Regions from separate parts of the Vibrio aerogenes genome, predicted to be linked through region 1. Evidence: predicted binding sites of a transcription regulator. Region 1 holds the regulator's gene; each other region holds the start of a gene.
The links. Region 1 encodes CRP, which controls carbon source genes, mostly activating them, when cyclic AMP is high. Its sites were predicted from a motif close to TGTGANNNNNNTCACA; they were not measured.

Region 1 (11,177 bases):
GCCAAATAACCGGGCCAGCAGATATAAAATCAACCCTTTTATCGATACGAGTGCAATCACAGCTGCAATAATTTTTATCGGTTGTTCAAACAACAGGCCAAGATCAACAGCCATACCTACGGCAATAAAAAACAATCCCAGCAACAAACCTTTAAAGGGTTCAATGGAGACTTCTAACTCATGACGAAATTCACTTTCCGCCAGCAAGACGCCAGCTAAAAATGTTCCCAAAGCCATAGATAAACCAAGTTTTTGCATGATCAGGGCAATCCCAATCACCAAAAGCAAAGCAGCAACAGTAAACAGCTCCCTGACCCGGCTCATCACGATAAACCGGAATAACGGGCTCAGCAGCAAACGCCCACCGATAAGAAGCCCCAACATCCCACTGAGCATCCAAATTACATCAATCCATTCTCCGGCAGAATTGCCTGCTAATACAGGGAGTACGGCCAACATGGGGATCACCGCAATATCCTGAAACAGCAGAACAGCAAAACCGGATTGTCCGGTTTCACTTTTATCCAGTTTTTGCTCTTCAATGACACGTAAAGCGATTGCAGTAGAAGATAATGCCAGTCCCATACCAATGACTAAACTCGCTTGCCATGGGATACCTGATATATGAATTAACCCTGCAAGAATGGCACTGGTAACCACAACCTGAGCTCCACCCAATCCCAGAATAGGGGCTTTCATACGCCATAGCTTAGCCGGGTTCAGCTCCAGACCTATCAGAAACAGCAACATCACCACACCAAACTCGGCAAAGTGTAATATTGCATCGACATCACGAATCAGCCCTAATCCCCAGGGGCCAATCGCAATCCCGGCTAAAAGATAACCCAGAACAGATCCCAGCCCTGCTCTCTGTGCGATTGGGACAGCAATCGCTGCAGCAGACAAAAAAACTGCACTGCTTTGTAAAAAGTCTGTTGTCAATGCAGCCATTATATGTCCTCACCACAACTGAAAGGATTACAAATCCACCGCCGGTAACTTTCCGCATGCTGATAACGCTCCGCATCTGAAATGTTATGTGACCAGTACATCACCAATGGTTTCATCCATCGCATCCGACACAACGAAGCAGTCAACTCGAACGGCTGTAAAATATCTTCCAGTGGATACCGGTTATATCCCTTATCTCCAAACGCTGCTTTTTTCCCACCTGTGGTAATCACACTCCGCCAGATCTTATCCTGCAGAAGGCTCTGAGATCCAAAAGCAAAATCCTTACAAAGCACGCGATCAAACCACTCTTTGAGTAAAGCCGGACAAGAGTACATATAAAGCGGATGCTGAAACACAATCACATCATACTGTTCCAGTAATATTTGCTCAGCATTTACATCGATGAAAAAATCCGGATATGTTGCATATAAATCATGGACAGTAACATGTTCAAGGGATTCGATGGATTTAATAAGAATCTGATTTGCTACAGAATTTTGTGGTTCCGGGTGGGCAAAAATTACCAGAACCCTGGGCAGTGCTGAAAATAAATCATACCCTTTCATCCAATTCCTCCTTCTTCTGATAACCCTGACATGCAAGCCGCAAGTATTTTATAACTTTTAATTCCCCGTAATATGACGCTGAATTTAAACGACTATGACTATTATGAACCATATCCTAAGTCACAGATAATATCGACTTTTAACACGAATCCCCCTACTATTCCGTCAGTCTTTCTTTCCAATAAAATGATTTATGATTACTTTTTCTGATATTCAGTTATTACGTGGCGGAAAACCACTTTTAGAGCAAGCTTCAGCAACGATTCATCCGGGAGATAAAGTCGGATTAGTCGGAAAAAATGGCTCAGGAAAATCCACACTTTTTGCCTTGCTAAAAGATGAACTCAGCATCGATGCAGGTAATTTTTCTCAACCATCCTACTGGGAGCTTGCGTGGGTGGCACAGGAAACACCGGCTCTGGAAAGAGAGGCTCTGGAATATGTCATCGATGGTGATCGAGAGTACAGAGAACTTGAGCGACGTCTGCAGCAGGCAGAAGCCGATGGCGAAGGTGCATTAATTGCAGAATTGCATGGCCATCTCGAACAGGTGGGGGGCTACAGTATTCGGGCACGGGCAGCAGAATTACTCAACGGGCTTGGTTTCTCCCAGGAACAGATGCAGTGGCACCTGACCCGCTTTTCTGGTGGCTGGAGAATGAGACTGAACCTGGCACAGGCACTGATTTGCCGTTCTGATTTACTTTTATTGGATGAGCCAACAAACCACCTTGATTTAGATGCGATTATGTGGCTGGAACGCTGGTTGCAAAACTACCCCGGCACACTCATTCTGATTTCGCACGACCGGGACTTTCTCGATCCTATCGTCAAGCGCATCATCCATATTGAAAATCAACAACTCAATGAGTACACCGGTAATTACTCTTCTTTCGAAACACAAAGAGCTGAAAAGCTGATGCAACAACAGGCGCAGTATCAGAAACAGCAAAAACAAATTGCGCACATGCAAAGTTATATCGACCGATTCCGGTATAAAGCAACAAAAGCCCGTCAGGCACAAAGCCGGATTAAAGCGCTGGAACGGATGGAGAAAGTACTTCCGGCTCAGTTTGATAATCCATTTTCATTTAATTTCCGGGAACCTGAGGCACTGCCAAGTCCAATCTTAATGATGGAAGACGTCAATGCCGGCTACGATGACAAACTGATTCTGACCAAAATTCGTCTGAACCTTGTGCCGGGAAGCCGGATCGGATTACTGGGAAGAAATGGAGCAGGAAAATCAACACTGATTAAATTACTCTCTGGTTCTCTTTCCCCGCAAAGTGGAAAACTGACTTATTCACAAGGTGTAAAAGTCGGTTACTTTGCTCAGCACCAGCTGGAAACTCTCCATCCTGAAGAAACGCCTTTACAGCACCTGATGCAAATCGCACCAAACAAAATGGAGCAGGAGCTCAGAGACTACCTTGGCAGCTTTGGATTCAGGGGAGAAAAGGCACTGGACAAAGTGGCCCCATTTTCTGGTGGAGAAAAAGCCCGTCTGGTATTAGCCCTGCTCGTCTGGCAAAAACCAAACCTGTTGCTGCTGGATGAACCAACCAACCACCTGGATCTGGATATGCGTCAGGCACTGACGATGGCTTTACAGACATTTGAAGGTGCCATGGTCATTGTAAGCCATGACCGGTATTTGCTCCGGGCAACAACTGATGACCTTTATCTGGTACATGACCAACAAGTCGCTCCTTTCGACGGAGACTTAAATGACTATTACAAATGGTTAACCGATTTACAAAAACAGGAAAGAAAAGAGCAATCCCCGGAAAAAGAAACTCCGGCGAATACAATCAGCAAGAAAGAGCAAAAAAGAATTGAAGCTGAATTTCGCCAAAAAACAGCACCAATTCGCAAAAAACTGACACAACTGGAGCAGGAAATCGATAAATTGCAGCTGACTCTGAGCGATACAGAGCAACAATTAGCGGATACCTCGCTTTATAATGCTGAAAACAAAACTAAACTTAATCAGGTTATTGCAGATCAGGCAAAAGCAAAATCAACACTGGAACAGACTGAATTACAGTGGATGGAACAGCAGGAAATTCTTGAACAGATGGAGCAGGAGTTCAATTCAATATGAATCAGGCCTCAATTCAGGTCTCATTAACACTTGAACACTTATGGCAATTCAGTTTGCAATATTACAGTGTGCGGGATGTAAAAGAAGCCTGTATGAGCCTGCAGAACAATTACCATGGGAATGTCAATTTGTTGCTCTTGTTAAAATGGCTTGATGAGCAACATGTCAGCATTAAAGAACAGGACTGGAATCAGGTGATGACCTGCATCAACCGCTCAGAAGTATTGCTGCATGGATTTCGTGAATTACGCAGAAAACTGAAAGCTCACCTCCCGGATACGCTTTACCGGGAGTCACTTCAGTTTGAATTACAACTTGAAAAACAGCAACAATCAGACTTGGTGGAATGTATCAACACCCTCACTCTGCAACCACCAGCTCCTGTATCATTAACCTTATATTATTGTAAACAATTAGGTGCAGAGCACCTTGCCGATATATTTGCCAAACCCGCTTTTTTTCCTAAGCAACAAAAAATATAGCTTTTTCAGCATCCTATAAAATAAAATAGCCCGAATCACACCACACCTATCCCACGATATAATATAAAAATATGAAAACACTTTGTTTTAAACCCGCGTCAGGCGGTGTTAACCCGCATACACAAACACTACTTCCCCGGTTCATCCGAAAAAAAAATCTGTTTATTCCTCACTGGGAAACCATCACAACGCCAGACGATGATGTTCTGGATATCGCATGGAGTGAAAACCCACATGCTGAACCAGCGCAAAATAAACCATTATTCATTCTGTTTCACGGGCTGGAAGGTAGCTTTAACAGTCCTTACGCAAACGGACTGATGCATGCTTTCGCTCAACAGGGTTGGCTTGCCGTGATGATGCATTTTCGCGGGTGCAGCGGCAAACCTAATCTTCAGGCCCGTGCCTATCATTCAGGCGAAACGGCAGACCCCCGTCATTTCTTACAAATGGTGGCAGAACGGTTTCCGGATACCTATAAAACGGCAACAGGAATATCCCTCGGGGGAAACATGCTTGCAAATTATCTGGTTGAATTTGCAGAAGATCCCTTGATAGATTCGGCAACCATCATTTCAGCGCCATTTGACCTTGCTGCCTGTTCAGAACGAATAAATGGCGGTTTTTCAAAAATATATCAGCGTTACCTGCTCGGTTCACTGAAGAAAAATGCTTTACAGCGCCTTCAGATTCTCCGGCAAAAAATTCCGGTCACAGCAGGTGAGATTCAAAGCATACCCACTCTCAGAAAATTCGATGATTTAATCACAGCACCGCTGCACGGTTTCTCTGATGCAACTCACTACTATCATCAATGTTCTGCCATCCATAAACTCAACCATATCAGGCTACCAACCTTAATCATTCACTCCAGGGATGATCCATTTATGACAGACTCAGTCATTCCCTCAGCACCATTACCTGAAGCGGTCAATTACCAATTGCTTGACCATGGTGGTCATGTCGGTTTTCTCAGCGGCAGCCTTTTCAAACCGACATTCTGGCTGGAACAAATACTACCCACTTACTACGCTAAGCACGTAGAATAGCTTTTTATCATTCTGTACAGACTCAAACTATGATTGTTCCATGGCAAGATATATCACCTGAAACGCTGGAAAACCTGATTAAGGAATTTGTTCTGCGGGAAGGGACAGACTACGGTGAGAATGAAGTCTCACTGGAAATGAAAATAGAGCAAATCAAACAGCAACTGAAATCCGGAGAAGCCGTTGTCGTCTATTCGGAGCTACACGAAACGGTAGATATTCAACTGAATAAATATCAATAACGACGTATCATCCGGATGACACAACGCCTATCCATGATATAGTTGTGACACATTGAATACGATAGACAGAGGATGTCATGTCAGCAAAACATCCAATTATTGCGGTCACCGGATCTTCTGGTGCCGGTACAACGACGACATCAGAAGCATTTCGCAAAATGTTTAATATGATGCAAGTTAAGTCAGCCTGGGTAGAAGGAGATAGCTTTCACCGTTTTACCCGGCCGGAAATGGATGTAGAAATTCGTAAAGCCAGAGAACAGGGACGTCATATCAGTTACTTCGGTCCTCAAGCCAATGACTTTGCTGCACTTGAAGAATTCTTTCGTGAATATGGTCGTTCAGGAACAGGAAAGATACGCCGTTATCTGCATACATTTGATGAAGCCGTTCCATATAATCAGACTCCGGGAACATTTACACCATGGCAGGAACTGCCTGATGACACCAATGTACTGTTCTACGAAGGCTTACACGGCGGTGTTGTTGACGGGGATGTCAACGTCTCGCAGCATGTCGATTTTCTTATAGGTATGGTGCCAATCGTCAACCTGGAGTGGATACAGAAATTTGTCCGTGATACCAGAGACCGGGGACACTCAAAAGAAGCCGTGATGGATTCCATTGTCCGTTCGATGGATGATTACCTGAACTATATCACGCCTCAGTTTTCACGAACACATATCAACTTTCAGCGGGTTCCAACCGTCGATACATCAAACCCACTGAGTGCAAAAGGAATTCCCAGTCTGGATGAAAGCTTTGTTGTTATCCGGTTACGTGGCATTAAAAAAGTCGATTTTCCTTATTTACTCGCAATGATTGATGGCTCTTTTATGTCCCGGCATAACACAATTGTTGTGCCCGGCGGAAAAATGAGTTTCGCCATGGAGTTAATTGTCCGGCCAATTTTGCAAAAATTAATCGAAACAGGAAAAATTGGTTAACCCGTTATAAACCAGACGACATTCTATATTTTACTTTCCATACCGTGACACTGAGCACGTTTTATGAGATAAATTTGCAGTGGTCACACGATAAAAATCAAGAAATTGTGCCCGAAAAAAGATACTATTTTCAATAGCGAAACAGAAGACGACTTGCAGGCTTTCTAAACAACTTTTATGCTAGATGTTCATATGAATGCTTTAGCTAATTGCACGGAAAGCAGCAAGCATACCCTGCAGAGGAAGAGAGATATTATGGTTCTAGGTAAACCTCAAACCGATCCAACTTTAGAGTGGTTTCTTTCACATTGTCATATTCATAAGTACCCATCAAAGAGTACACTCATCCATGCTGGTGAAAAAGCAGAGACACTTTATTACATCGTAAAAGGCTCTGTCGCTGTACTTATTAAAGATGAAGAAGGTAAAGAAATGATTCTTTCCTATCTGAATCAGGGAGATTTTATTGGTGAACTTGGTTTATTCGAAGAAGGCCAGGAACGTACAGCCTGGGTTCGGGCAAAATCCCCTTGTGAGGTTGCTGAAATTTCATTCAAGAAATTCCGTCAGCTGATTCAGGTCAATCCGGATATCCTGATGCGTCTTGCCGGACAAATGGCGAGTCGCCTGCAGGTGACCAGCCAAAAAGTAGGCGATTTGGCATTCCTTGATGTGACAGGTCGTATAGCACAAACACTGTTGAACCTGGCAAAACAACCGGATGCAATGACTCACCCGGATGGTATGCAAATAAAAATAACACGCCAGGAAATTGGTCAAATTGTTGGTTGCTCCCGTGAAACAGTGGGCCGCATTTTAAAAATGCTGGAAGAACAGAATCTGATTTCGGCGCATGGTAAAACTATTGTGGTTTATGGCACGCGCTGATTCATCAATTCATCATTGTCTCTGTTTAAAAAGCCACTCGTTGAGTGGCTTTTTTCATTCAGTCTCCCACAAAAGCATGTTCATTCATGGAATTGCTTTGTCACTCTGCTCCTTCGCTGTCAGTGATTTGTACTTTCAAATATCTTATCCGCTGATGCTGTAACAAATCCCGGATATAACTCACCATTTGCCATGGGATAACGTTTGGCAAACTCATAGAATCCCCCCGGAATTAACAGCTCAGCTTCCGTAAATTCTACAACGACTTTATCTGCCATGGTCGAAGATTGTTCCAGAAATACCGCTGGCGTTCCCTTAATTTCACCACCGGAAGTATTCAATAAGAAACCGTTATTGATCAAATAGCGATTCACTTCAGCGATTTGATTCATTTTTTTCAATTGATTAACACTGACCGTAAAGTGATTAGCCCCATAGCCATGCGCCGCAACCCAGGCTGCATATTCACTTTCTTCCGACAAAATATAATATTGTTCCAGAGAAACAGGCCATAAGCGTCCGCCATATAAAAAGGAAGCATCAGATACCATGTCAGGACGGATGTGGGCAACCAGACTCCTGACAATCTTTTGCACAGACCCGGAACAGTGTTCGACTTCCAGCTCACTGATAAACACCTTAGGCTGCCTGGGATCCGGGTGTTCAAAGTGTTTTGCATTTAATTTCTTCGATTCAAAATGATACTGCCCCTTTTCTTCATATCCCATGGCAAGAAATGGCTTTGCCAGTGTATCAAGCTTCACAGGATCTAAATTAAAAGTTCTCAGAGCAATATGATCATTGATCAATGGCTCATTCTCCTGCAACAACTGGTGAACCTGACAAGCCGAAGGACATAGCCTGCTAATATAATCTTTCCACATGGCCTCAAACAATTTTTCCGGTGTCATAAGCACCTCCTTCTTTCATCACTGCCCGGGCCAAACACCCCAGACAGATCATCACGAAACCCGAAACGTTCAATGATTCACTAATACCCGTACCCGATCACCGTTATCGACAAGCAAAGCTTTCGCAACCTCAGATGAAATCGTCACATGATTCCTCTCTGCATCGAACAGAGCATTTGTCATTGTTGCTCTGAAATTTTCCATGGAGGTATTACTGACAATGACAGGCACACCGCTTGCGCAGTCCTCAATAACAACGTGTGATGAAAAAGATTCTCTCACTGAACGTATATGCTTTATATGACATTCAACCGTTGGACCTGCATCAAAAATATCCACATAATCCCGGCAGGAAAAACCCTCATTTTCAAGAATTTTTAAAGCTGGCCGGGTCTTGTCGTGAACCTTTCCAATCACGGATTGAGCCTCTTGACTCAGCAAGTTGACATAGATTGGTAACTTAGGCATTAAATCCGCAATAAATCCTTTATGTCCCGATCCTGCAAGATAGTCAGCCAGTGTGAAATCAATCCCGAAAAAATGTTCCTGTAACCACTGCCAAAAAGGAGAATTACCCTGTTCATCAGAAACGCCTCTCATTTCTGCAATAATAGTTGAGGAAAATCTTTCCGGATGCTCAGCCATCATCAAAAACCGACATTTAGACATTAATTTTCCATTCATACCTTTCCGGAAGCGGGGTAACAGAAACAAGGAACAAAGCTCCGAGCAACCGGTATAGTTATTCCCAAGACTTAACAACTTGACGATTTTATTTACCCCCAAACGACGGGAAGAGTGAACAATCGTATCGATATGATAACTGTAAAAGGGTAAATCCCAGCCAACTGAAGCCTCAATCGCTGTCGTTCCGGCAACCTCACCGGTATCGGAATCAATCCCCACCATTAAGTATCCCTCATCGGATGGTGCTGTTATCTCTTCTTTGGCAAAGCTATACAAAGAGTGCTCAATACGGTGACTCAGCAATTCCTCATTTTCAGGCAATGAAGTAAAGCCATGACCAGATTCAACAGCACACCGATATAAAGCACTATAGTCAGATAGACGAATGGGACGAATAATCAACATGGCAATCTCTCTCCCTGATTTTATTATATGACTCAAACAACCAGACCTCTGATTGTCCTGGAGATATCATTTAAGAATAGCGCAATATAAACAAAACCTTGGCTGCAGATAGCACTTCACGGGTGATGGTCCTTAATGGCAAATGGCAAATGGCAAATGGCAGCCATTGAAACATAAAAAAAGCGAACCTGTTGGTCCGCTTCATCCTTTTCAGAAAATAACAACCTCTCAAGATGAGGTGAAGACCGAAGCAATAGCTTGTTCAAGTCTTGCTAAGCCTTCGGTGATATCTTCCGGAGAAATTAATAAAGACGGCGTAAAACGGACAACATTCGGCCCTGCCACTAAAACCAGTAAACCAGCTTTACCCGCAGCGACTAAAATATCACGGGCCCGTCCCTGCCAGGCCTCATTTAATGCAGCGCCCAGCAATAAACCACGGCCACGAACTTCACTGAAGATCGGATATTTTGCATTGATTTGTTCCAAACCTTCACGAAAACGCAGCTCTTTCTCTTTAACGCCCTGCAAAACTTCAGGCTGCGCAATAATATCAACGACAGCTTCAGCAACTGCACATGCTAAGGGGTTCCCGCCATATGTTGAACCATGAACACCCACTTTAAAATGAGCTGCGATCTCAGCGGTTGTCAGCATTGCACCGATAGGGAAGCCACCGCCCAAAGATTTTGCCGTACTTAAAATATCCGGCGTCACACCGACACCCTGATAGGCATAAAAGTCGCCCGTCCGGCCATTTCCGGTCTGGACTTCATCAAAAATTAATAATGCATTGTGCTGATTACACAAGTCTCTGACAGCCTGAATAAACTCAGGTGTCGGAGAAATAATACCGCCTTCACCCTGAAGCGGCTCCATCATCACAGCACAGGTTCGATCAGAAATCTGAGCTTTAAAAGCCTCCAGATCATTATAAGGAAGGTGAATCACATCAGAAGGTTTCGGACCAAAACCATCAGAATAAGTCGATTGCCCGCCTACGGTGACGGTAAAGAATGTACGGCCGTGGAAGCCTTGTTCAAAAGCAATAATTTCAGATTTTTCCGGCCCGTGATTATCAACGGCCCACCGACGAGCCAGTTTTAACGCCGCTTCGTTGGCTTCAGCTCCTGAATTAGCAAAAAATACTTTCTCAGCGAAACTGAGTTGGGTCAGTTTCTTTGCCAGACGAAGTGCAGGCTCATTCGTCATCACATTACTCAGATGCCACAATTTGTTTCCCTGCGTCGTTAATGCTTCCACCATTGCCGGATGACAATGACCTAAACAGCTGACGGCAATACCGCCCGCAAAATCAATATATTCTTTATCCGCCTGATCCCAGACTCTCGATCCCTGTCCCCGAACCGGAATAATTTCCATCGGGCTGTAGCAAGGCACCATGACCTCATCAAACGTTCCCCGATCGACGCTATTTTCCATTGCCATTGACTGATTCCCCTTATTACTCAACAGAGCCATAACTAATAATATAATCAATATTATAGATGAAGCATTATCCTGTTATGACTGACAACGATAAAACTCACCATGAATCAAAAATTTATCATAAAAAGACACCACAGAAACCTCAATATAGCGAATCTGTTCATCAAAAACCACAAGCAATGGAATAATTATTCACAAAAAGTAATTTTTTAGTCATACAACCAGTCATCCGGGATTCATTTTCACAGTCATCCCCACACAGTAAGGAATCGGACAATCAGCGATGTAAGAAATTGGCTAACAGCTCATGTCCCTGTTCTGTTTTGATTGACTCAGGATGAAACTGGACTGCATCAATCGGGAGAATACGGTGCTGATACCCCATGATTTCATCAACCCTGCCATCCTCCAGTTCAGTCCAGGCGGTTACCTCAAAACAATCAGGTAATGATTGTTTCTCAACAACAAGAGAGTGATACCGGGTGACGGT
Region 2 (11,177 bases), 340 kb from region 1:
CTATGAAAAACGATCACTCAGACATATCTGATGGGACCTTTTCATTTGAAAAATAATGTGCGATATCTGTATAACTGGTCCGGATGTGCTCAATCAGCAGCCGGACTTTATTTTGAGGCTGCCGTGTGAAAGGGTAAACTGCATAAACGCCCAGCTGTTTTCCTGCCTGATGTGGAAATAGTTCAGTCAGCAGGCCTTGTCGTAAATCCTGATAGACTAGGCACCGCGGTACATAAGCGATACCGTATCCACTCAATACCGCTTTTCTGAGTGCGACCGCATTATCGGTTGATAAATTACCAGCGACCCGGATGAAATAGCGTTGTCGCTGATGAATAAATTCCCATTCATTTGCTCCGGTTGTCTGACCCGTATAAAGCAGGCAGTTATGATGGACCAAATCAGCCGGCTGGCTTAATTCTTCCGCTTGTTTAAGATATTCCGGTGAAACACAGACGACCCATTGTGAATTCAGAATATGTCGGGCAATCAGTGTTGAGTCTTCCAGATTGTTTGTCCGGATGACCAGATCGTAACCGTCTTCCACCAGATCGACAAATTGATTATTCAGAGACATGTCGACAGTTAATCCTGGATTCATCTGACAAAATTCGGCGACTGAATCTGCTAAAAGTAATTCTCCTGAGATCGTCGGGACTGACATTTTGATATGTCCTGTGACCCGTTCACCATATCCGGCGACGGAGTTGACTGCTTCCTGAGTCGCCGCCCGGACATTTCTTGCACCATGAAGCAATACTCTGCCTGCTTCTGTCAACGTGAGTTTCCGCGTGGTTCTGTACAGAAGTTGAACCCCTAACTCCTCCTCCAGATGTTTAATATGCTTGCTGACCACTGAATTAGTCAGATTATATTTGGCTGCAACTTTACTGAAGCTTCCCAGCTCGACTACAGAAGAAAATAAAATTAAATCATCAGCTTTCATAAATGGTTTTTGTATTTGATTATGGAATTTTGAGAATGAATCATTTTCATTATTTCTCTGTTTCTCCACCAAAGAAAAGGATAAAGTTACCGTGCATTTAATGATATTTGATGCATATCAAAGTGAACGAAAGTAATTATCTGAAAACAATATTAATTTCAGCTTAAACATTGCCATTATTTATGTGTTACTCCCCCTAACTCTTTTATCTGTCAGGTTATTTCCTGAAAATGAATAATGGCCTTTATTTTTTCTGAGGAGGTAATGATGCGTATTTACCCCGCAAAGCCTGAAAAGGTCTATTTCTACTCAACCTGCTTAGTCGACCTCTTTGACCCGGAGGCTGGTTTAAGCGCCATGGCTTTATTGAAGCAGCAAGGCATTGACGTCATTTATATTGAAAAGCAGACGTGTTGCGGGCAACCAGCTTATACCTCCGGGTATGATGATGAAGCCAGAGACATTGCTCAGCATCAAATGGCACTTTTTCCCCAACCTTATCCGGTGATTGTTCTTTCCGGTTCATGTGGCGGCATGATGCATCAGCATTATCAGCGTTTATTCAAAGATCACCCTCTGGAATCAGAAGTAAAGGCTTTTTGTGACAGAGTCTTTGAGCTAACGGAATTTTTGGTCAATGTCTGCCATGCACGATTCAAAGACAATGGTAAGCCCACATCAGTCGTCATGCATACCTCATGTTCAGCGCGGCGTGAAATGAATGTTCATATCAGTGCGACCCAGCTTATCAGTCAGTTAGATAATGTAGAGCTGAAAATTCAGGATTATGAGAGTGATTGTTGTGGGTTTGGTGGCACATTTGCAGTGAGGCATCCTCAGATATCTCAGGCTATGGTGGAAGATAAAGTGGCTCATCTGCTTTCCACTGGTGCAGAGTATCTGGTCAGTGCTGACTGGGGGTGTTTACTCAATATTAACGGTTCACTGCAATATCAGGAACAACCGTTGCAGGGTCGTCATCTGGCAACTTTTCTTCTTGAACGAACACAGGGCGCTCTATGATGACTCAATCACCTCAATTTTTTAATTTACAGGCTGAAAAAGCACTTGATGATCAACAGTTGAGAGACAACTTTCGGGGTGCAATGGATGACTTGCGAAATAAGCGTAAGAACGCATTTTCTGATCCGGAAGAAGAAGCTGTGGTTCGTAAAACAGCCGAAGGAATCCGTCAACGCTGTTTGAGTAAATTACCTGCACTGCTTGAACAGCTTGAAGAAAACTGCATTCGTAATGGCATTCAGGTTCATTGGGCCGAAAGCCCGTCCCAGGCGAATACAATTATTGCCGGCATTGCTCAGTCCCACCAGGCAAAACATATTATCAAAGGTAAATCCATGGTGAGTGAAGAAGTTGATCTCAACCACGAGATGGAGAAGCTTGGTATTGAATGTCTCGAAAGTGACATGGGAGAGTTTATCATCCAGCTGGACGGAGACAAACCATCGCATATCATCATGCCTGCGATTCACAAAAATAAGCAGCAGGTGAGTGATACATTTGAACAACATTTGCCTGATTTTACCCCGACAACCGATGTTGATGAACTGATACAGGCGGCCCGCCGGTATCTGAGAGAAAAATTTTTACGGGCTGATATTGGTTTATCCGGGGTTAACTTTGCGGTTGCTGAAACCGGGACACTTTGCCTGGTAGAAAATGAAGGGAACGGAAGAATGTCTACAACTATTCCGGATGTTCATGTGGCGATTACCGGGATAGAAAAAGTTGTTGAGTTTCTGGCTGATTTGCCACCGCTGTTAAGTGCCGTTTGTCGTTCAGGAACCGGACAGGCACTGACAACATATATCAATATGATCTCTTCTCCCCGCAGAGACGGCGAGAAAGATGGGCCGCAGGAAGTACACCTTGTGTTGCTGGATCACGGACGCAGTCAGGCTTACGCTGATACAGAATTACGCCAGACTCTGCAGTGTATCCGGTGTGGGGCATGTATGAACCATTGTCCGGTTTATGCCCGAATTGGCGGGCATGCTTATGGGACCGTTTATCCGGGGCCTATTGGTAAAATTATTTCTCCTCATCTGCTGGGTTTAAAGCCAACGAAAGATTTGATCACTGCTTCCAGTCTTTGCGGTGCATGTAGTGAGGTTTGCCCGGTCCGTATACCGATCCCGCAAATATTGATGCGTTTGCGCAGAGAGTCTAAACATTCTGCGACTGCTGCAAAACCGATGGATGGTCAGAAGTCATCATTTAAGCCTGCAGAAAAAATCGCAATGAAATCTTTTGCTTATATCGCGACCCACCCCGCCATTTATCAGCTGGGCACTAAAGCTGCAACGACATTCAGAAAATTAATGCCTGCCAATCTGGGGCCGTGGACATCCTGCCGGACTGCGCCTCAGCCTGCATCAAAATCACTGCACCAAATGATGAAGAAGCGTCATCCGGAGGATTTATGAATACAGCAAAAGATAACATATTGGCTCGTCTTCGCTCTGCCGGAGCAGTTCCGGTTCATTCTGAGTCATATTCTTCATCATCCTGGGGGGAGATGTATCAGGTAGAAAAAAATGAAATGGTGGATCATTTTCGTCAGGCGCTGACAGAAAATCATGCACAGGTCTCGGTGATTGAATTGTCTGAATTACAGGAGACGTTACAAAAACTATGTCAGGATAAGGGATGGCGCCGGGCTGTGACTGGCAATGCCGGTGCTTATCTGGAAACCATTCGTCAAGGATTATTTGCTATTGAAGTGACAGCACTTGAGCAACCCTTTGAGCGTTGGAAAAGTGAGCTTTTTCACGATGTTGATGTTGGCATCACGCATGCTGCCGCCGGTATTGCAGATACAGGTGCATTGGTTTTAAAGTCAGGTTCTGCAGAGCCCAGAACGCTTTCACTGGTGCCGCCTTGTCATGTTGCGGTGCTGCGCCAGTCTGATTTGTTTGCCAGTCTGAGTCAGGTGATGGTACAGCAGCAGTGGTCAGAGGAGATGCCGACGAATCTATTATTGATTTCCGGCCCATCGAAAACAGCCGATATTCAAAGAACATTAGCGTATGGTGCGCACGGACCTGCAGAGTTAGTGGTAATTATTTTGTCCGATCAGTAATGTTCCTGATGGCGTTAAATATTTGAATTTACCTGAAGTTGGTTTATCTTATGGCTGCATTGAAGCAGCCATAATTTTAATGCAGTTAATCCGGAAGAAAAGTTGAGCTGATATGATTTGTAGCTCGGAAAAAATGAACTACAGTATTAGAAAACGCTCTAAAGGATTTGATTTGAAGCAAAAAATAAAAAATCGTTCTGTGATAGGTTTCACGTTGTGGTGGTCATGGTGATCTGGTATATTTATATCCCGTCCAGAAAAAACTCATTTCCCTCATTCAACCAATTTCAGGTTAAACATGACGACAAAGTATATTTTTGTGACTGGCGGGGTTGTATCCTCTCTAGGTAAAGGTATTGCAGCAGCATCGCTTGCAGCTATTTTAGAAGCGCGTGGTCTTAAAGTGACCATTATGAAGCTTGATCCTTATATTAATGTGGATCCCGGTACGATGAGTCCGACACAGCACGGTGAAGTTTTTGTGACGGAAGACGGTGCTGAAACTGACTTGGATTTGGGTCACTACGAGCGCTTTATCCGTACCAAAATGACGAAGCGGAATAACTTTACTGCGGGTCGGGTCTATGCGGATGTCTTGCGCAAAGAACGTCGTGGTGATTACCTTGGTGCGACGATTCAGGTGATTCCTCATATCACTAATGCGATTAAAGATCGTATCGTGGCTGGTGCCGAAGGTCACGATGTCGCTATTGTTGAAATTGGTGGTACGGTTGGTGACATTGAATCACTTCCTTTTATGGAAGCAATTCGTCAGCATGCGGTTGAAATTGGCCGTGAAAATGCACTCTTTATGCATTTGACTCTGGTGCCTTATCTGGCCGCAGCCGGAGAAGTGAAAACCAAGCCAACACAACATTCCGTGAAAGAATTACTGTCTATCGGTATTCAGCCAGATATTCTGGTATGCCGTTCAGACCGCATTATCCCTGCGAATGAACGTAAGAAAATCGCGCTTTTCTGTAATGTGCCGGAAAAAGCCGTCATCTCAATGAAAGACGTTGATTCTATCTATAAAATTCCCCAGTTGATCCGATCACAGGGTCTGGATGATTTGGTTTGTGCCAGATTTGGTATTCAGGCACCTGAGGCTGATCTTTCTGAATGGGAGCAGGTGATCTATGAAGAAGCCAATTCGATCGGCGAAGTGACCATCGGAATGGTGGGTAAATATATTGCGCTGCCTGATGCTTATAAGTCAGTGAATGAAGCATTAAAACATGCCGGCTTGAAAAACCGTTTAAGCGTGCATATTAAGTACGTAGATTCTCAGGATCTGGAAACGAAAGGCACGGAAGTTCTTGAAGGCTTAGATGCAATTCTGGTTCCCGGAGGTTTCGGAGACCGGGGGATTGAAGGGAAAATCCTGGCTGCTAAATATGCCCGTGAAAATAAAGTGCCATATTTAGGTATTTGTCTGGGGATGCAGGTGGCGTTGATTGACTATGCACGCCATGTCGCCGGTATGGAAGGGGCGCACTCGACCGAATTTTGTAAAGAGACTCAGTTCCCTGTTGTCGGATTGATTACCGAATGGGTTGATGCTGAGGGGAACGTGGAGGAGCGTTCAGAGAAATCTGATTTAGGCGGCACGATGCGTCTTGGTTCTCAGCTTTGTCACCTGGAAGAAGGGACTAAAGTGAATCAGATGTACGGAAGCAAGACGATTCATGAGCGTCACCGTCATCGTTATGAAGTAAACAATTTACTGCGGCCTGAGATTGAAAAAGCAGGATTGAAAGTGTCTGGCTTATCGGCGGATAAAAAGTTGGTTGAAGTGATTGAGAACCCGGACCATCCATGGTTTGTTGCTTCTCAGTTCCACCCTGAATTTACATCAACGCCGCGGGATGGCCATCCGTTATTTACCGGATTTATAAAAGCTGCTGGTGAATATCAGCGCAGTAATATTGATGAGTAAAAGGACAAGGGTCATCGGGTTCAATCACCCGGTTACCTGCTAATTTGACATTTAAATTCAAAGAGAGGAAACATTAATGTCTAAGATCGTTAAAGTTCTGGGTCGTGAAATCATTGATTCTCGCGGTAATCCAACTGTCGAAGCAGAAGTTCACCTGGAAGGCGGTTTCGTAGGTATGGCTGCTGCACCATCTGGTGCATCAACTGGTTCTCGTGAAGCGCTGGAATTGCGTGATGGCGATAAGTCACGTTTCCTGGGTAAAGGCGTATTAAAAGCAGTTGAAGCTGTCAACGGTCCTATCGCTGAAGCTTTGGTTGGTAAAGATGCAAAAGCACAAGCTGACATCGACCAAGTGATGATCGACTTAGATGGCACTGAAAACAAATCAAAATTTGGTGCAAACGCAATTTTGGCTGTATCTCTTGCAAATGCGAAAGCAGCTGCTGCTGCGAAAGGTCTGCCGCTTTATGAGCACATTGCAGAATTAAACGGTACTCCGGGTCAGTTTTCTATGCCTTTACCAATGATGAACATCATCAACGGTGGTGAGCACGCAGATAACAACGTTGATATCCAGGAATTCATGATTCAGCCTGTTGGCGCAAAAACTCTGAAAGAAGCACTGCGTATCGGTGCTGAAGTATTCCACAACCTGGCAAAAGTTCTGAAAGGTAAAGGTCTGAACACAGCTGTTGGTGATGAAGGTGGTTTTGCGCCTAACCTTGAGTCTAACGCTGCTGCACTGGCTGCTATCAAAGAAGCTGTTGAAAAAGCAGGCTATGTTCTGGGTAAAGATGTAACGTTGGCGATGGACTGTGCTGCTTCTGAGTTCTACGACAAAGAAGCTGGTAACTACAACATGAAAGGCGAAGGTAAAATCTTCACTTCTGAAGAGTTCAACCTTTACTTGCAAGAGCTGGCTAACCAGTACCCAATCGTTTCTATCGAAGATGGTCTTGACGAGTCTGACTGGGATGGCTTCAAGCACCAGACTGAACTTCTGGGTAACAAACTGCAATTGGTTGGTGACGACCTGTTTGTAACCAACACCAAGATCCTGAAAGAAGGTATCGAGAAAGGTGTTGCGAACTCTATCCTGATTAAATTCAACCAGATCGGTTCTCTGACTGAGACTCTGGCTGCAATCAAGATGGCTAAAGACGCTGGCTATACAGCGGTTATCTCTCACCGTTCTGGTGAAACAGAAGATGCAACAATTGCTGATCTTGCTGTTGGTACTGCTGCAGGTCAAATTAAAACTGGTTCGATGAGCCGTTCTGACCGTGTTGCTAAGTACAACCAGTTGATCCGTATTGAAGAAGCGCTGGGTGAACGTGCGCCATTCAACGGTTTGAAAGAAGTGAAAGGTCAGGCTTAATTGTTTAACCTGATGTGAAAAAAGCGCCTTTGATAAGGCGCTTTTTTAGTGTCTGTTGGTTGCATCCAATATGTCCGGATGCCCCTTTATTTTTTTTGATTGTTATCTGTCGATTGTCCGCAATAGCGAGCATCTTCCATTTCTTTCCTGGTGGCTTCGGTTCTTCTCCGGTTCAATTCCTCCCTGATTGCTTTCCCCTGAAACCCGGCTTTGACTATTTCCTGAATATTGATTGCCTGTGCCGCTTTGTAAGCTCTTTCTGCTAATTCCTTTTGTGGGTATGCTTTCTCGTCACATTGCGCTCTTCCCTGAAAATCAGCCTGGCAGCACAGCAACATATCATTCAATCGCTGTGGCTTTCTCCAGACATCGACTTGATTGAGAATTGTTAAAATGGCTTCTGCTTCTAATTCTTCAATCTGATGGATACCAGAATGGTGCTCGCAGACCAGCAATGCTAAATCACGATATTCCGTTGGCGTTTTAATTCTTTCACAGAGTGATTGAATCTGTTTTAGTCCGGTTTGTTGGGTATTTTTATGGAAAAAGCATTCATTTTCAGGCGCTATACCTTTCCCTGAATCATGCACGATGGCTGCGAATCTGACCGGAAGAGAGTCAGTCAGCGCCGCCGCTTTTTTAGCAACCCTTAACACATGATTCCCGGTTCCTGTTCCCGGGTGTGATTTTTGTGGTTCCGGGACATCAAACAATGGATCGATTTCCGGAAAAATAACAGCAAGTGCGCCACACTCCCGGAGCACCGACAGGAATATCTGTGGGTTTTCTGTTGCAAGGGCTTTAGTGAACTCCAGCCAAACACGTTCCGGAGTCAGATGGGCGAGCTCACCTGACCTGGCCATTTGTTTCATTAGCGCCATTGTTTCAGGCGCAACCGTAAATTGGAGACTAGCCAGTTTTGCTGCAAACCGGGCGACTCTGAGTACTCTGACCGGGTCTTCTGCAAATGCGTCTGATACATGACGGAGAGTGCGGGTGTTTATATCCTGCTTCCCCTGATATGGGTCGATCAGGGAACCCTGTTTTGTTTTTGCAATGGCATTGATGGTTAAGTCGCGACGCATCAGATCATCTTCAATGCTGACATCCGGCGCAAAAAAGCAATCAAACCCTTTATAACCGGTGCCTGATTTTTTTTCTGTTCTTGCCAGTGCGTATTCTTCTTTCGTTTTCGGGTGTAAGAATACCGGGAAGTCTTTTCCGACGGGGAGATACCCCAGTGCTTTCATTTCTTCCGGTGTACTGCCGGTGACAACCCAGTCCCGGTCATGCACCTGAATACCAAGTAAGCTGTCCCGGACAGCCCCACCAACAAGATAAATCTGCATGCTGAATCCTGCATTCCTGGTTGAGGTATAAAACACAAAAAGGCCATCACTTGTGGCCTTTTGGTCGTAAAACGTTTCACTTTATACCCAGTCTGAACGGGACTTTTTACGTTTAGGTACGATGTGAGGAAGTAACATACCAAACAGAATGCCAGCAAAAGCGACGCCGCCACCATACATGAAATACTTCATTAGTAAATCTTCTTCCTGAGTATCAAGCTTGGCTCTGAGCTGACGGACTTCACTTTGAGATGTCGTCAGTTTCTGGCTGATTTCACTGTAATTGGTTTCGAGCTCAGATATCTGTTTATTCCGGACATTCAGTGAATCAACCAATCCGGCCTTTTCCTGATTCGTTTTTTTCTCAGCATCAGCGAGCAGTTGCTTCACGTTGGCCAGCTCTTCTTCAAGCCGGGGCAAACGTGAAGCCATACTTTCGGTTGATGTAATGAATTTATTCTGAACCCAGCCTTTGCGCCCGCGGGTATCAACAACTTCACTATACCCGGTCTCTTTGTTGGACTTAATCAGCTGAATTTTTTCACCGGCATCGACACTGCCTATAATTCGGTATTGGTTACTTGGACCAGAATGCATATAGGTGAATAATTTATCTGCGATATAGTAATCCCGGGCAAACGAAGGCATCGTCAGGAGAGAAAGCAGCAACATGATGATCAGTTTTTTCACGGTAAACCCTTAAGCGAAATATATTGGAAAGCGGAAAAGATTTTTATGAATAGTAAAAATTTTCTTGGAATGGTGCAACAATGAAGGGAGGCTTTGCCTCCCTTTATGCAAATTTGAGTTAATAATCACATGTCTCTGACAAATCATTGACAGTGTCAATCAGATAAATAGTTTTTCCAGCGCATAATAAAAGATGACAGCTAATAAAGCGCCAGCAGGCAATGTGACTATCCAGGATGCGACAATGTTACGCACGACCCCAAGGTTTAATGCTGCGATGCCTCTGGCAAAACCCACACCTAAAACGGCACCAACCAATGTTTGTGTTGTTGAGATCGGTAAACCTGTTCCGGAAGCCAGAACAACTGTACATGCTGTAGCAAGCTGTGCAGCAAAACCGCGGCTTGGGGTTAACTCTGTGATTCCCGTACCAACAGTTTTCATGACTTTATGTCCCAATGTCGCCAGACCAACAACAATACCAAAGCCACCCAGCGGTAAAATCCACCACTGAATTTCACTTTTTGCAGTGATTTCGCCCATATGTTGTACCGTTGAAACAACAGCAGATAATGGACCAATTGCGTTCGCTACATCGTTTGAGCCGTGTGCAAAAGCCATCGCACAAGCTGTAATCACCATCAGAACACTGAAAATGCTTTCTACGCTGTTGAAGCTGCGATCTTCTTCCTTGTCTGAGAACTTCTTAAAGATGTAAATGTATCCGCCAACCATGATGATCGCTGAGACAAACATAGCCCAAAGCCATGCTTCAGGTGTTGTTAAGTGCAGACCTACATGCTTCAGGCCTTTCTTGATGGTGACCAAAGCAATGACCATGGTAGTAATGAACATATATATCGGTACAAAGCGCTTGGCATTCATCAGAGGATTTTCTGTATCAAATATCAACCGCTGTGCACTGACAAAAATAATATAGGCAAAAAAGCCCGAGATGACCGGTGTAATAATCCAGCTGCCAACGATGCCCTGAACTGAGGCCCAGTCAACAGCATCTGTGCCTATTGTGACACACGCAAAACCAATAATTGCACCGATGATTGAGTGAGTTGTAGAAACCGGCCAACCCATATACGAAGCCAGTAATAACCATGTTCCGGCAGCCAGCAGAGATGACATCATGCCGAAGACCAGAATATCCGGCTGGCTGATAAACAAATCGGTTTCAATTACGCCTTTGCGAATTGTATCCGTCACTTCGCCACCAGCGAGATAAGCACCGGCGAATTCGAAAATCATCGCAATGAAAATAGCTTGTTTTACGGTCAGAGCTTTAGAACCGACAGAGGTGCCCATAGCATTTGCAACATCATTTGCACCAATACCTATGGCCATAAGAAATCCGAAGACTGCTGCAACAAGGACCAAAATAGTGCCGTAATTTGCAAGGATATCCATTGTAATACCTAGTTATTTTAACAAGCGGAGCACGCGACTTGTTTGTACGTCCCGTTCTGCGACCGAGACACACTTAACTCTCGACTATGTTGTCAGTCTCATGCTCTTTGTTATGGTTGATTGATTGGTCAGGAACGGGACAGCATCAGCTCTAAACGTGCGCCTACCCGCTGAGCTTGATCGGCAATACCACCCATCCACTCAATGATTTTGTATAAGAACATGACATCTATTGGGTTATATTTTGACTCAATAGACATAAGTTGTTGGCGTAACTGAATTTGCATTGCATCAGTGTCATCTTCGATGACATCAAGTTGATTGATCATCTCTGCAACAAGCGTTACTTCCCG
Region 3 (11,177 bases), 1.0 Mb from region 1:
CCAGTGCCAGAATCAGTGCTTCTTCAGGACGATGAGAAAAAACACCATATTCGGCACGCCCGGCCACACCCCGTAAGAAAATATAATAGACACCACCAAAATGCTTTTTGTAACGATATCCGGGAATGCGCGCAGATAAAAACCGGTGTAATGCCAGTGTATAAAGCTGATATTGCAAATCGTAACGATGCTCAATCATCGCAGCCTGAAGTCTTGACTGACTGTAATCTTCAATATGATAACCAAGGTGATTCGATTTCCAGTCCAGAATGTAATATTGACCCCGATATTCGAATACCAAATCAATAAAGCCTTTCAGCATACCTTCGACTTTGGCAAACCCAAGCATTGCTGCCTGTGCTGACAAGGGATCCTTTTGCCGGATCAGCCGGTTCAGACCCGCGGCCTGCAAGACTTCGACCGGAAGTAAAAACTCCATCTCAGCCAGTCGCTTACGCTTATCGATCTCTGCAAGCCGCAATGATTTGCCATCCAGCGGCGTCGTCAGTACCTGATGCATCATGTTTAACAAAGTGGGTAACCATGCAGAATCTACTGATGACGTTTCCATCAGCGCGGAGATGATCCGGATGTTCTCTTCACTGTCCGGCGGTTGCGTAAACTCCGTTTCTTCAAACAGGCTATGCAGGAAAGTCCCCGGTGCTGCACCTTTGGGAAAGGTGAAAATATTCTTCTCTTCATCTGTCCATAGCATTTCGTCTGACTCTCCGGCAGAGTCGATATCAAACCCCTTTGGCTCCAGTGGTGCATCCAGAAAAGTCTGATGGCCGGACTGCTTCACCAGATTCGAATAGCTGGTCATGCGCCAGTACCGCTCAATCACATGATTGAGGGTTTTCACACATAGGTCATCATGATCGTTTGTCTGCAACGTCAGTGGCGTTTCTCCGGGCTCTGGTGGCGCACATAACACACCAGAAGATGAGCCGAGGACTTTTTCAATACCCTGTTTCAGTAATGCCGCATCCCCCGGCTGCCCCTGTTGAAGCAGATAACCCATCGCACAAAGGTGAGCGAGACTGTCTCCCTTCTTCGAACGTCCGGCGACGGCTGCCACTCCGATAAAGCACCCATAAACGGCCCGGGTCAAAGCAACATAAAGTAATCGCAGATCTTCCGCCAGACGTTCCTTTTCCGCCTGAGACATTGCAAGATCCGAACGGAATAAATCTAATATCACTTTGTCTTGTTCATCATCATGATATTTCGCTTCTGCAGCCTCACGAAAATTCATGGCAAACGGCAGGAACACCAAATCAAACTCAAGCCCTTTGGATTTATGAATCGTGATGATTCTGACCAGGTTTTTCTCTGATTCGAGACGCTGAATATATTCATCCTGATGCGACAACCCCTGTAATGAATCTTCGATAGATTGTGTCAGCCAGCGGGCCAAACCGTGAGCACTATCTGTTTCTGAGGCAGCCTGCTGCAACAGCTCACTGATATGCATGTAATCCGTCAGCATCCTTTCGCCGTCAGAATGCCGGAGCCATCTTTCGGCTAACTGCCGCTGATAAAGCACAGTGCGCAGCATCGGCTGAATCCCTTTATCGGACCAAATCTGACGATACGCTTTAAACTCACGAATGACCTGCTCCCACAGCAACTCGTCAGTATTGAGCTGATCGAGTTCAAAAATTTCCAGCATGAAAAATGCTGAAGCCAGTGCAGCCTTTAACAATCGCTCATTTTCCGGAGCAAGCACTGCCTGCAGCAAGCGCAGAATGTCCCGGGCAACGCCACCGGTAAAAACACTGTCCCGGTTGGATAAATAAACACTGGCGATTCCCTGTTTTGCCAGTGCGGATTTGATCATATGTCCTTCATGTCCGGTACGAACCAGCACAGCAATATCTCCGGCCTGCACCGGCTGTTTCTTTTGACCGGATATCAAATGGCAGCGCCCCGCATCAGACGCCTGTAAAATCGTCTGAATCTGCGCCACTGTCGCACCGGTCATCTGTTGCATGTATTCCTGCTTCATCAGGTAACTTTCCTGATGATCCGGCCACCACCAGGTCATTGCCGGCTGTTGTTCATTCTCCAGCTCCCAATAACGCTCTTTGGCACCCGGCGCCGCAGAAACCGGAATGAAAGGAATATCATTTTCATAAATAAATGCCCGGGAAGCTGAAAGAAACAACTGGTTCACCGCCATCACCATGTCATAACCAGAACGCCAGTTCGTTGCCAGAGTGAAGTGAGAAGAGACCTGTCTCCGTGCCTTCATGTAAGTGAAAATGTCCGCCCCCCGAAAGGCATAAATCGCCTGTTTCGGGTCACCGATCATCAACAGCCCGGTGTCAGTTTCACCCGAATAAATCTGACTGAAAATATGATATTGCAGTGGGTCGGTATCCTGAAACTCATCAATCATCGCGACCGGATATAAACCCCGGATCCGCTGTGCTAACAGCTGTTGATGATCATTTTTTAATGCAACGGAAAGATAAGCAAGCAGGTCATCAAAAGATAACCATTGTTTCTCCTGTTTGGTCCGGGCCAGAATTCGGCGACACTCTTTTATCGCATGAGCCAGCAAGGGCGCCTTCAATGAAACGGGTTGTGCCAGAAAATCCTCAATGGCATCAAATACCGGATGGCTGGGTGGTTCCCCCTTCGGTGTTTTTTCAACAAGCACCTGACGGGAAAAGCGTTCCAGCTTATCGGGAATGTCATAGCTGTTGGTTTCTTTTGCTGCCCAGGCAGAAACCTGCTCAATCCACGCAGGCAGGGATTTTTTGGTATAACTGCGTTTATTCACACCTGAGTCGGCAATTAAGCCCTGAAATTCATGACAACTCTGCCGCCACTGCTGCTTTAATGTTTCAATGCGGGACAGATTTTGCTGATGGAGAGACTCAAGGTCTGTCACAGGAAACGATACGGATAAGTGTGGTTCGCTGCCGGATAAATATAAGCCAATGTCATCCAAAAGATGAGAAGGCGTCGGCCAAAGCTGGCGGACCTGTTCTGCCAGTGTCAAAGACAAACCATAGAAATTACAACGCCAGAAATCAGCCACTGCCATCACTTTTAAACGACTTTCATCTGTAATAAATTCATGCTGAAAACGGCTTCCTGATTCAAACGCATTCTGAACCAGCATTCGCTGACAAAAACCATGAATGGTATAAATAGCGGCCATATCCATATCCCGCTCTGCTTGCAGCAAAACCTGTGCAGCCCGGCCGTGATCTGCCGTCTCTTCCAGCAGTGAGCAAAGAAACGGATCCTCACTTTCTCCACGGGTAAAGGCCAGACGGGCCTGATGAATCCGTTCACGAATTCGTCCGCGTAACTCAGCGGTTGCAGCCTCTGTAAATGTGACCACCAGAATTTGCCCGACAGACAAAGCCTGCGGGTGGGCTGACATTTTATCGCCATGGCCCAGCAACAGACGTAAATACAATCCGGTAATTGTGTATGTCTTCCCTGTACCGGCCGATGCCTCTATCAACCTCATTCCGGATAAAGGGAACACAAGCGGATTCAGATGAGTAATGTTATTTTCCGGCATTTTCAACCATATACCTCGGTAAAACTTAGAGCGTGTTTAATCAGAATAAGATTGTGATCAAACTAATAAAAAAAGACTAAAGTAATGATTATGTAAAATGACATCATGGGGAGTGAGATCTGACTCACGGTTAATGAGTGATTCTGTCATTAAGATGCTCCCCATCGTCTCAGGACAACAAATTTATGGTCCCTCTGACCTGTGGCCGTACAGTAAACACCCTACAATATAATGATTTTCTGACGGCCACCCTACACTCATTCACTCAGCTTCTCTCGCATGCAGTCTGGCTTTTTTCATGACTTTTAACATATATGCCTGTACCTCTTCCGATAGTGTATCTGACCATTCCGGCCATACGCGGGAAATATAGGGTGAATCGCATTCTCCGGGAATTTTCAGATTCCCCAGAAAAGTTTCTGCCATTTTTTTTGCTGCCTTTTCATTATCTTCCTGCCATTGTCCCTGCTTATCCATATTCGCTTCAACACCGGCCAATACCGTTTTGGGGAAATAAGGTAACGGCTGATTCATCCCTTTGAGATAAAGCGCCAATAGTTCATCAATCAGCGACATCGCCTCTGCAGCATCGTTCATCTCATCAAAAACCAGATGCCTGATTCCGGCTTTTTTCTCGTAGCCAATCAAATGAGTCGGGCATGAACACCCCATTGCGGCCATCATCAGATGCTCAATCCAGCCGGCGAGATAATCCTGAGAACGAACTTTTCCGCTGCGGTACCGGACCAGACCGCTCTGGTAACGGCGAGAAATCCAGCCCACAATCCGGATTCCGCGGTTTTCTCCCAAAACAGCGGAAAGAAGATTGACCTCCTGATCCGGCAACGGCTCACGACATAAATCCCGCAGTGCATCAACCATCTGGTTTGCCTGCTCCAGATGGTTGGCAAACTCAAGCTCTCCGAATGCGCCCACCGGTAAAAGTCCCTGAGCCCGTTTGGTTTTCATATAATCTTCTGCCCGCGAGGCCGAAGATTCCTTATCGCCGGCCTCTAACAGAACCGCCACCAGCTCATCACGAAGCTGATAGCTTTCAAGACCATTGAGTGCAAAAGGCTCTTCATCATCCATGACCAGCAAAGATGACTCAAAAACAACCCTTAACCGCCGGTTAAAAAAGTATTTAACCGGCAGATGCCAGAAGCGCTGAAACTCACTTAAATCCAGCTCTGCCGGAAAAGTGAGATCCGCCAGATAATCGGGAAGTTGCTCCGGAATAGCTGGCGTGCCGGGTTCATCACCTCTGGCAACCGGTAACCATTCCCGGGCATAACTGCCCGGATACTGGCTGAATGTTTTCCGGCTGTAAGGTACCATGGCATGGTCAATCGTCAGATACTCCGCCAGTTTTTTTCCGGAAAGATCAACTGGCAGGTCTTCATCACCGGATAAACAGTAATTCTGGCAGCAGTATTCCATCAGCTCGGTCACCAGCACCGACGGCTGACATGATGAGTTATCCCGGACCGACTGACCCACATAACTGATGTAGAGTCGTTCTCTGGCTGACAACAGCGCTTCAAGAAACAGGTAACGATCGTCATCTCTTCTGGAACGATCACCCGGTCTCGGTTGTTCTGCAATCAGATCAAATCCTTCCGCCGGCATATTTCGCGGATAAATACCGTCATTCATTCCCAGTAAACACACAACACTAAACGGGATAGAACGCATTGGCATTAATGTACAGAAATTCACCTGTCCGGCCAGAAAACGTTGACTACCCCGGACACCAGACAGTTGATCCGTTAAATGCCGGACCATCACTTCTGCTGAAACAGCCCGGTCATAACCGGCATCGTCCAGGTTCTCATTCATTCGGGCCAGCGTATCCCGGATACTTTGAAAAATGACTTCTTCTTCCACTGAAGGTGCAAAAAAATCATCCAGCAATGTATTAAGCAGCTGACGCCAGTCATGAATTTCTCTGGGTTGACCCAAAATAGTCCGGTAATGACGAATCCGGCTGATAAACGCAGCAAGTTTGCCGGCCAGCACCGCTTCCAGTCCCTGAACTTCGTTAAAGGGGGCAACGATCCAGGAGCCATACTCAAATACATCGACCGTATGAGACATCGCATAGCCCGACAGCATGCGCTCTATCCCGAATTCCCAGGTATTCTGATGGGTTGCCGGCAACCCCAGAGTACGGGCTGTCTCTTCATTCAGCCCCCAGCGAATTCCGGATGCCTTCACCCAGCTCCGTGCTTGTTCAAACTCCGCTTCAGAAATATCAAAACGGCCCATCATGGCTGGCGTTTCAAGTAACTCAAGTAGTTCAGAAGACAGACAACGCGATTCCGGCAGTTGGATCAGACGAAGAAATGCCTGCAGAACCGGGCTTTCACGATCAGCCGTCCGGTCAGAAATCGAGAAAGGAATAAACCGTTCTCCGGGCGCATTACCGAATACCGCCTCAATCGCCGGACTGTAAGTATTGATATCAGCGACCATGACAATCATGTCACGGGGTTTTAAATCCGGGTTGGTATCAAATAACGTCAAGAGTGCATCATGCAAGACTTCGACTTCCCGCATGGCACTATGGCAAACATGTACAGAGAGAGAATAATCACCTTGATGAATACGTTGTTTATGCTGGCTCGACGCTAAAACTTCATCATTCTGATGCATTTCAAGATGCAGGATATCGGCCTGAATCTGATGAAGCAGACTGTCGCGGGGAGCTTCGATAAAAAATTCATGTTCTTCACATTCAAGCTGAGAAAGCAGATACAGGTGATCCCGTCCCAGTTTGCCCATCGACGCCAGCAAGCTATTCCCGGTCATCAGATCAAGATGCAATTCATCTTCTGACGGTATGTGCCCTTCTTTCAGTAAAGTACCTGACTTACCTGTGATGAGCCTGCCCTGTTGTAGCATCAGCGACTGACGATGTTTATTCGCCAGTCTTGCCAGATATCGCTGATCCCGGATATCTCCCCAGTAATAGCGACAAGGATTTGTCAGCATCAGGTGAACATCAATATGTGCCCCTATTGCGTTAAATATTTCCAGATAGTGAGGTGGGAGTGCAGTAATCCCAAAGATGAATAAACGTTTTGGTAATACGCCTTCCGGCACCAGGCCCTTTTGAAGCGATTCAATAAAAGTCTGATAAAGATTAGCCCGGTGATAATGGGAGTGCCCCTGAGAAAGGGTCTCCTGATATAAACGCTGCCACAGTAACGACTGCCATTCATGTTTCCCTTTCAGTTCGGCAACAACCTCCCCGGCTTCCCATTTCTCGACCCAGTCAGCCCTGTAAACCAGATAACCATCGAATATATCAGCAATTTTTTCTGCCAGCTGGTAACACTTGAGATCCGAACCATCTTTTTCAAGATATTGCTGCAGCGGCTGGAATTGTGGCATATCCAGCATATGCGGCAACGTCTGCATAATTTTCCAGATGAGCGCATTTTTATTAAAAGCACTGCGCTGAGGCACATCCGGTAACACTGACGTATAGAGTTCCCAGATAAAAGCCGCCGGCAGCGGAAAAGCCAGATTTGCAGCCACACCAAACTCTTCTGCCAGCGCCATTTTCAGCCATTGTGACATACCAGAGCTCTGCACCAGTATCTGCTCTGTATCAAACGGATGCGCTAAAGGTTCATTTCTGATCAAATGAAGCAGAATAATTTTCAGGGTATCCAGTTGATTGGAATGATAAACAGTAAACAAGGCCCCATCCGGAAAAATCAGAGATACGAATGTGTATCAGAATAGCATAAGCCTTTCTCAACCCGAACAGATTAGGGTCAGTTGGGTATAACAGTATTTCAGACTCTGGCTTGATCAAAACCTTAAAATCCCTAAGATGATGTTTTACTGCCGCTGATAAGCATTGTGCTCTATGTATCATATATCCCTGAGACAACTTCATATTTTTACCGCCATTACGCAGCATGAAACATTAACTCAGGCATCCGAGGCCCTATTTTTGTCTAAAGCTGCCGTCAGTATGTCGCTTGCAGAACTGGAGAAGCAGCTGGGACATGTGTTATTTGACCGGGTCAATCACCGGCTGATTCTGAATCAGGAAGGAAAAAAACTGCTGCCTCTTGCCGATGAACTGCTGCACAGGACCAATGATATTCAGCAACTGTTTGATAATGAAAACAACCTGACCGGTCAGGTCAGAGTTGGTGCCAGCGATACGATTGGCAATCAGGTCGCGCCATGGCTGCTCAGTGCATTCAGACAAAATTTCAGGCATACATCCCAAACGTTGTTTATTTCTAATTCAGCCCTGATTTGTCAAAAGCTGGTTGACTACGAACTGGATATCGCCCTGATTGAGGGAAAAACCCAACATCCGGAACTCATTGCAGAGCAATTCAGCCACGATCAAATGTGCATCATCAGCTCACCGGATCATCCGCTGGTCAGCCATTCCAATATTCAGCTGGCAGATTTTGAAAACAGCAACTGGGTGTTAAGAGAAGCCGGATCAGGCTCCAGAGAGTTTTTTCTGAGAACCGTCGCCCCCCGTCTGGAACGATGGCAGGAGACATTTCAACTCAATACAACAGAAGCTTTAATCAACAGCGTCGCTGCAAATCTTGGGTTTGGCTGCCTCTCCGAACTGGCTGCGCAATCCGCACTGAAAGACGGACGGGTCGTTCGTCTTTCAGTGCCTCTCAATATGCGGCGGAGATACTGGTTGCTGGTTCATAAAGAGAAATACCAAAATCCGTTACTGAAACATTTTATCCGGTTTTGCTTTGAATGGCCGGTCAATGATTCAGTTTAATTTGAAATGATCAGACACATGAAATACTGTATAAAAGAACAGTAACTATCAATAATCACATAGAGGAAAAACCATGACTGTAATCGTCAAGTATGTGGTAGAGCGCAACGGAGAAGAAAAAATGACTTTCACTTCCAAGGCCGAAGCAGACGCTTATGACAAAATGCTGGATATGGCAGATGAACTGTTTACTTTACTTGGCCAGAGTGAGCTGCTGGATAACGAAGAAAAACAGGAAGAACTGGCCTTATATCTGGCGAAGCACAAAGAAGAGGTTTTATATGCTCTCGGTGCGAAACGTAAACCTGCACCGAAAAAGCCCAAGGCCGTCCCGGAAGATAAGCCGGAAGATACAGACGAACAGGCAGCCTGATACAAAACCATCCCGTGTGGACAGACTGCCCGTTTGAACGCAGCTTCGTCATTAAAAAACGGGAAATATGGATTCTGATTAAAGAGATATATCGGTAAAAAGACAAAACATATCGTTTGACAGACTTTATCTGTCAGAAGACTTTTATCTTTTTCCCGGCTCTTTATCATAACGCCAACATTCAGATTTCGTATTCAACTTACGGCAAAAACGCACAGATACACGGAGATATATCATGTCAGACTTTGCACTTGCTCTTGGGACTGCCACTAAAAACTGTGATAACAAAATCATTGAAGCTTACTTCCCAACGCCAGTTTTCCATCCATCTGCCGCTCTGGTAAAAAGTATCACTGAAATGACAGGGGAAAACGGAAACCATGCCGTTGAAATTTCAGCAGAACAGGCAGCAAAGCTTGCACCGATATTTCTGGCTCATGGTGAAACAACCAGTGCTGAATTTTCTGAAAAAGCATCAAAAGCCTCACAACCACTTGTCCTGGTTGTTCTGCGGACCGATGAGCAACCTCAGTCAGTGGCTGAAGGCTTCCTGAAATTACAACTGATTTCACACCGCCTGGTGCAACCTCACGGGACTGTGCTCGACGGTATTTTCGGCCTGCTTCACAACATTGCGTGGACGAATGAAGGGCCGGTTGACCTGCCAGAACTGGCAGCTCGTCAAATGGAAGCACGCCTGGCCGGAAGAACACTGACGGTAGACTGTGTGGATAAATTTCCGAAAATGGTGGATTACGTTGTTCCGGCCGGGGTACGTATCGCAGATACATCGCGTGTACGTCTGGGTGCTCACGTCGGTGAAGGAACAACCGTCATGCATGAAGGCTTCATCAACTTTAATGCCGGTACAACAGGTGTCAGCATGGTTGAAGGACGAATTTCTGCCGGTGTGATGGTCAATAATGGTTCAGATATCGGCGGGGGTGCATCGATTATGGGCACCCTGTCTGGTGGCGGTAAAGTCGTTGTATCTATTGGGGAAAATTCACTTCTGGGTGCAAATGCTGGTTTAGGATTCCCGCTGGGAGATCGCTGTACAATCGAATCAGGACTTTATGTCACTGCCGGTACAAAAGTTCAGATGTTGGATAAAGATGGCAACCCGGTAGAAATCGTGAAAGCGAGAGACTTAGCCGGTGTCTCTGATCTGCTGTTCCGTCGCAACTCTCAAACAGGTCAGGTAGAATGTCTGGCGAACAAATCAGCGGTTGAGCTGAATGATGAGCTGCACAGTAATAATTAATTGATTCTGATTATATACTTGAGGACACTCATGTATATAAGGCTGGCATTGTCATCATGCCAGCCTTTTTTGTATCTTAAACTGTACCGGAGCAAGCTGAGATGGCATCTCTCAGATTGTTCAGGTATCAATTCATTTTCTGCGGATAATAAAAGAGGCGAGTATGCAAAAATTTATTCAGAAATTACCAAAAATCGAGCTTCATCTGCATATTGAAGGCACGCTGGAACCTGAGCTGATGTTCGAGCTGGCCAAACGCAATCAGGTTGAAATACCATATTCAACCCCGGAAGAAGTAAAAAACGCCTATCAGTTTACTGACTTACAATCTTTTCTGGATATTTATTATCAGGGAGCAAATGTACTTCTTCATGAACAGGACTTTTTTGATTTAACCTGGGCTTATCTTCAGCATTGCCATGAAGAAAATGTCATTCATACGGAAATATTCTTTGATCCTCAAACCCACACAAGCCGGGGGATCCCATTCAAAACTGTGATTCAGGGAATCAGCCGGGCGCTGGAGCAGGCCAGAACTGAACTTGGTATTTCCAGCCAGTTGATCATGTGTTTTCTGCGTCACCTGAGTGAAGAAGATGCGATAGAAACATTCAATCAGGCGCTGCCATATAAAACACTCATTGCAGGTGTAGGTCTGGATTCCTCCGAACAGGGCCATCCACCGGAAAAATTCTCGAAAGTCTTTGCAATGGCAAGAAATGAAGGGTTGCTGACCGTAGCACACGCCGGAGAAGAAGGTCCGGCCGAAAATATTATCACAGCCATCAATGACCTTGGGGTAAGCCGGGTGGATCACGGTGTCAGATGCGTTGAGGACAAAAAACTGGTCCGGCAATTAGCAGAAACCCGAATGCCGCTGACTGTCTGCCCACTCTCCAATATCAAACTTTGTGTGTTTGAGAACATGCAGCAACACAACATAACAGATCTGCTGAAAAAAGGCCTGTGCGTGACAATTAACTCAGATGATCCCGCTTATTTTGGTGGTTACATGAACGCTAATTTTATGGCAGTTGCCGGTGCACATGAATTAAATAAAAATGAACTGGCTCAGTTCACATTGAATGCAATTGAAGCCAGTTTTATCACAGAGGAAGAGAAAGATGCAATGACCAAACTCGTTCTTGATTATCTGGCCACTGCACATTGATGAAGCGCGTATTGATGAAGCGTATTCAGCTTGCCTGAGTACTGC

Region 2: the regulator CRP is predicted to act here: its motif matches at 4,248-4,263, upstream of OCV29_RS03160 (CTP synthase).
Region 3: the regulator CRP is predicted to act here: its motif matches at 3,658-3,673, upstream of recB (exodeoxyribonuclease V subunit beta).

What each region holds. Positions count from the first base shown of each region.
Region 1 is NZ_AP024861.1:339,268-350,444, reverse strand. Features, by position in the region: gene kefB (glutathione-regulated potassium-efflux system protein KefB) at 1-951, opposite strand, end outside; gene kefG (glutathione-regulated potassium-efflux system ancillary protein KefG) at 951-1,520, opposite strand; gene OCV29_RS01560 (ABC transporter ATP-binding protein) at 1,714-3,627, shown strand; gene OCV29_RS01555 (TIGR02444 family protein) at 3,624-4,109, shown strand; gene OCV29_RS01550 (hydrolase) at 4,181-5,158, shown strand; gene OCV29_RS01545 (YheU family protein) at 5,188-5,400, shown strand; gene OCV29_RS01540 (phosphoribulokinase) at 5,478-6,347, shown strand; gene crp (cAMP-activated global transcriptional regulator CRP) at 6,603-7,235, shown strand; gene OCV29_RS01530 (DUF1338 domain-containing protein) at 7,355-8,146, opposite strand; gene astA (arginine N-succinyltransferase) at 8,216-9,238, opposite strand; gene OCV29_RS01520 (aspartate aminotransferase family protein) at 9,467-10,687, opposite strand; gene OCV29_RS01515 (aminodeoxychorismate/anthranilate synthase component II) at 10,965-11,177, opposite strand, start outside.
Region 2 is NZ_AP024861.1:675,900-687,076, forward strand. Features, by position in the region: gene OCV29_RS03140 (LysR family transcriptional regulator) at 14-946, opposite strand; gene OCV29_RS03145 ((Fe-S)-binding protein) at 1,214-1,969, shown strand; gene OCV29_RS03150 (LutB/LldF family L-lactate oxidation iron-sulfur protein) at 1,969-3,393, shown strand; gene OCV29_RS03155 (LutC/YkgG family protein) at 3,390-4,049, shown strand; gene OCV29_RS03160 (CTP synthase) at 4,348-5,988, shown strand; gene eno (phosphopyruvate hydratase) at 6,065-7,366, shown strand; gene OCV29_RS03170 (multifunctional CCA addition/repair protein) at 7,453-8,715, opposite strand; gene OCV29_RS03175 (TIGR04211 family SH3 domain-containing protein) at 8,797-9,405, opposite strand; gene OCV29_RS03180 (inorganic phosphate transporter) at 9,565-10,824, opposite strand; gene OCV29_RS03185 (TIGR00153 family protein) at 10,953-11,177, opposite strand, start outside.
Region 3 is NZ_AP024861.1:3,235,564-3,246,740, forward strand. Features, by position in the region: gene recB (exodeoxyribonuclease V subunit beta) at 1-3,544, opposite strand, end outside; gene recC (exodeoxyribonuclease V subunit gamma) at 3,806-7,252, opposite strand; gene OCV29_RS14360 (LysR substrate-binding domain-containing protein) at 7,425-8,324, shown strand; gene OCV29_RS14365 (YebG family protein) at 8,398-8,697, shown strand; gene dapD (2,3,4,5-tetrahydropyridine-2,6-dicarboxylate N-succinyltransferase) at 8,933-9,961, shown strand; gene OCV29_RS14375 (adenosine deaminase) at 10,125-11,132, shown strand.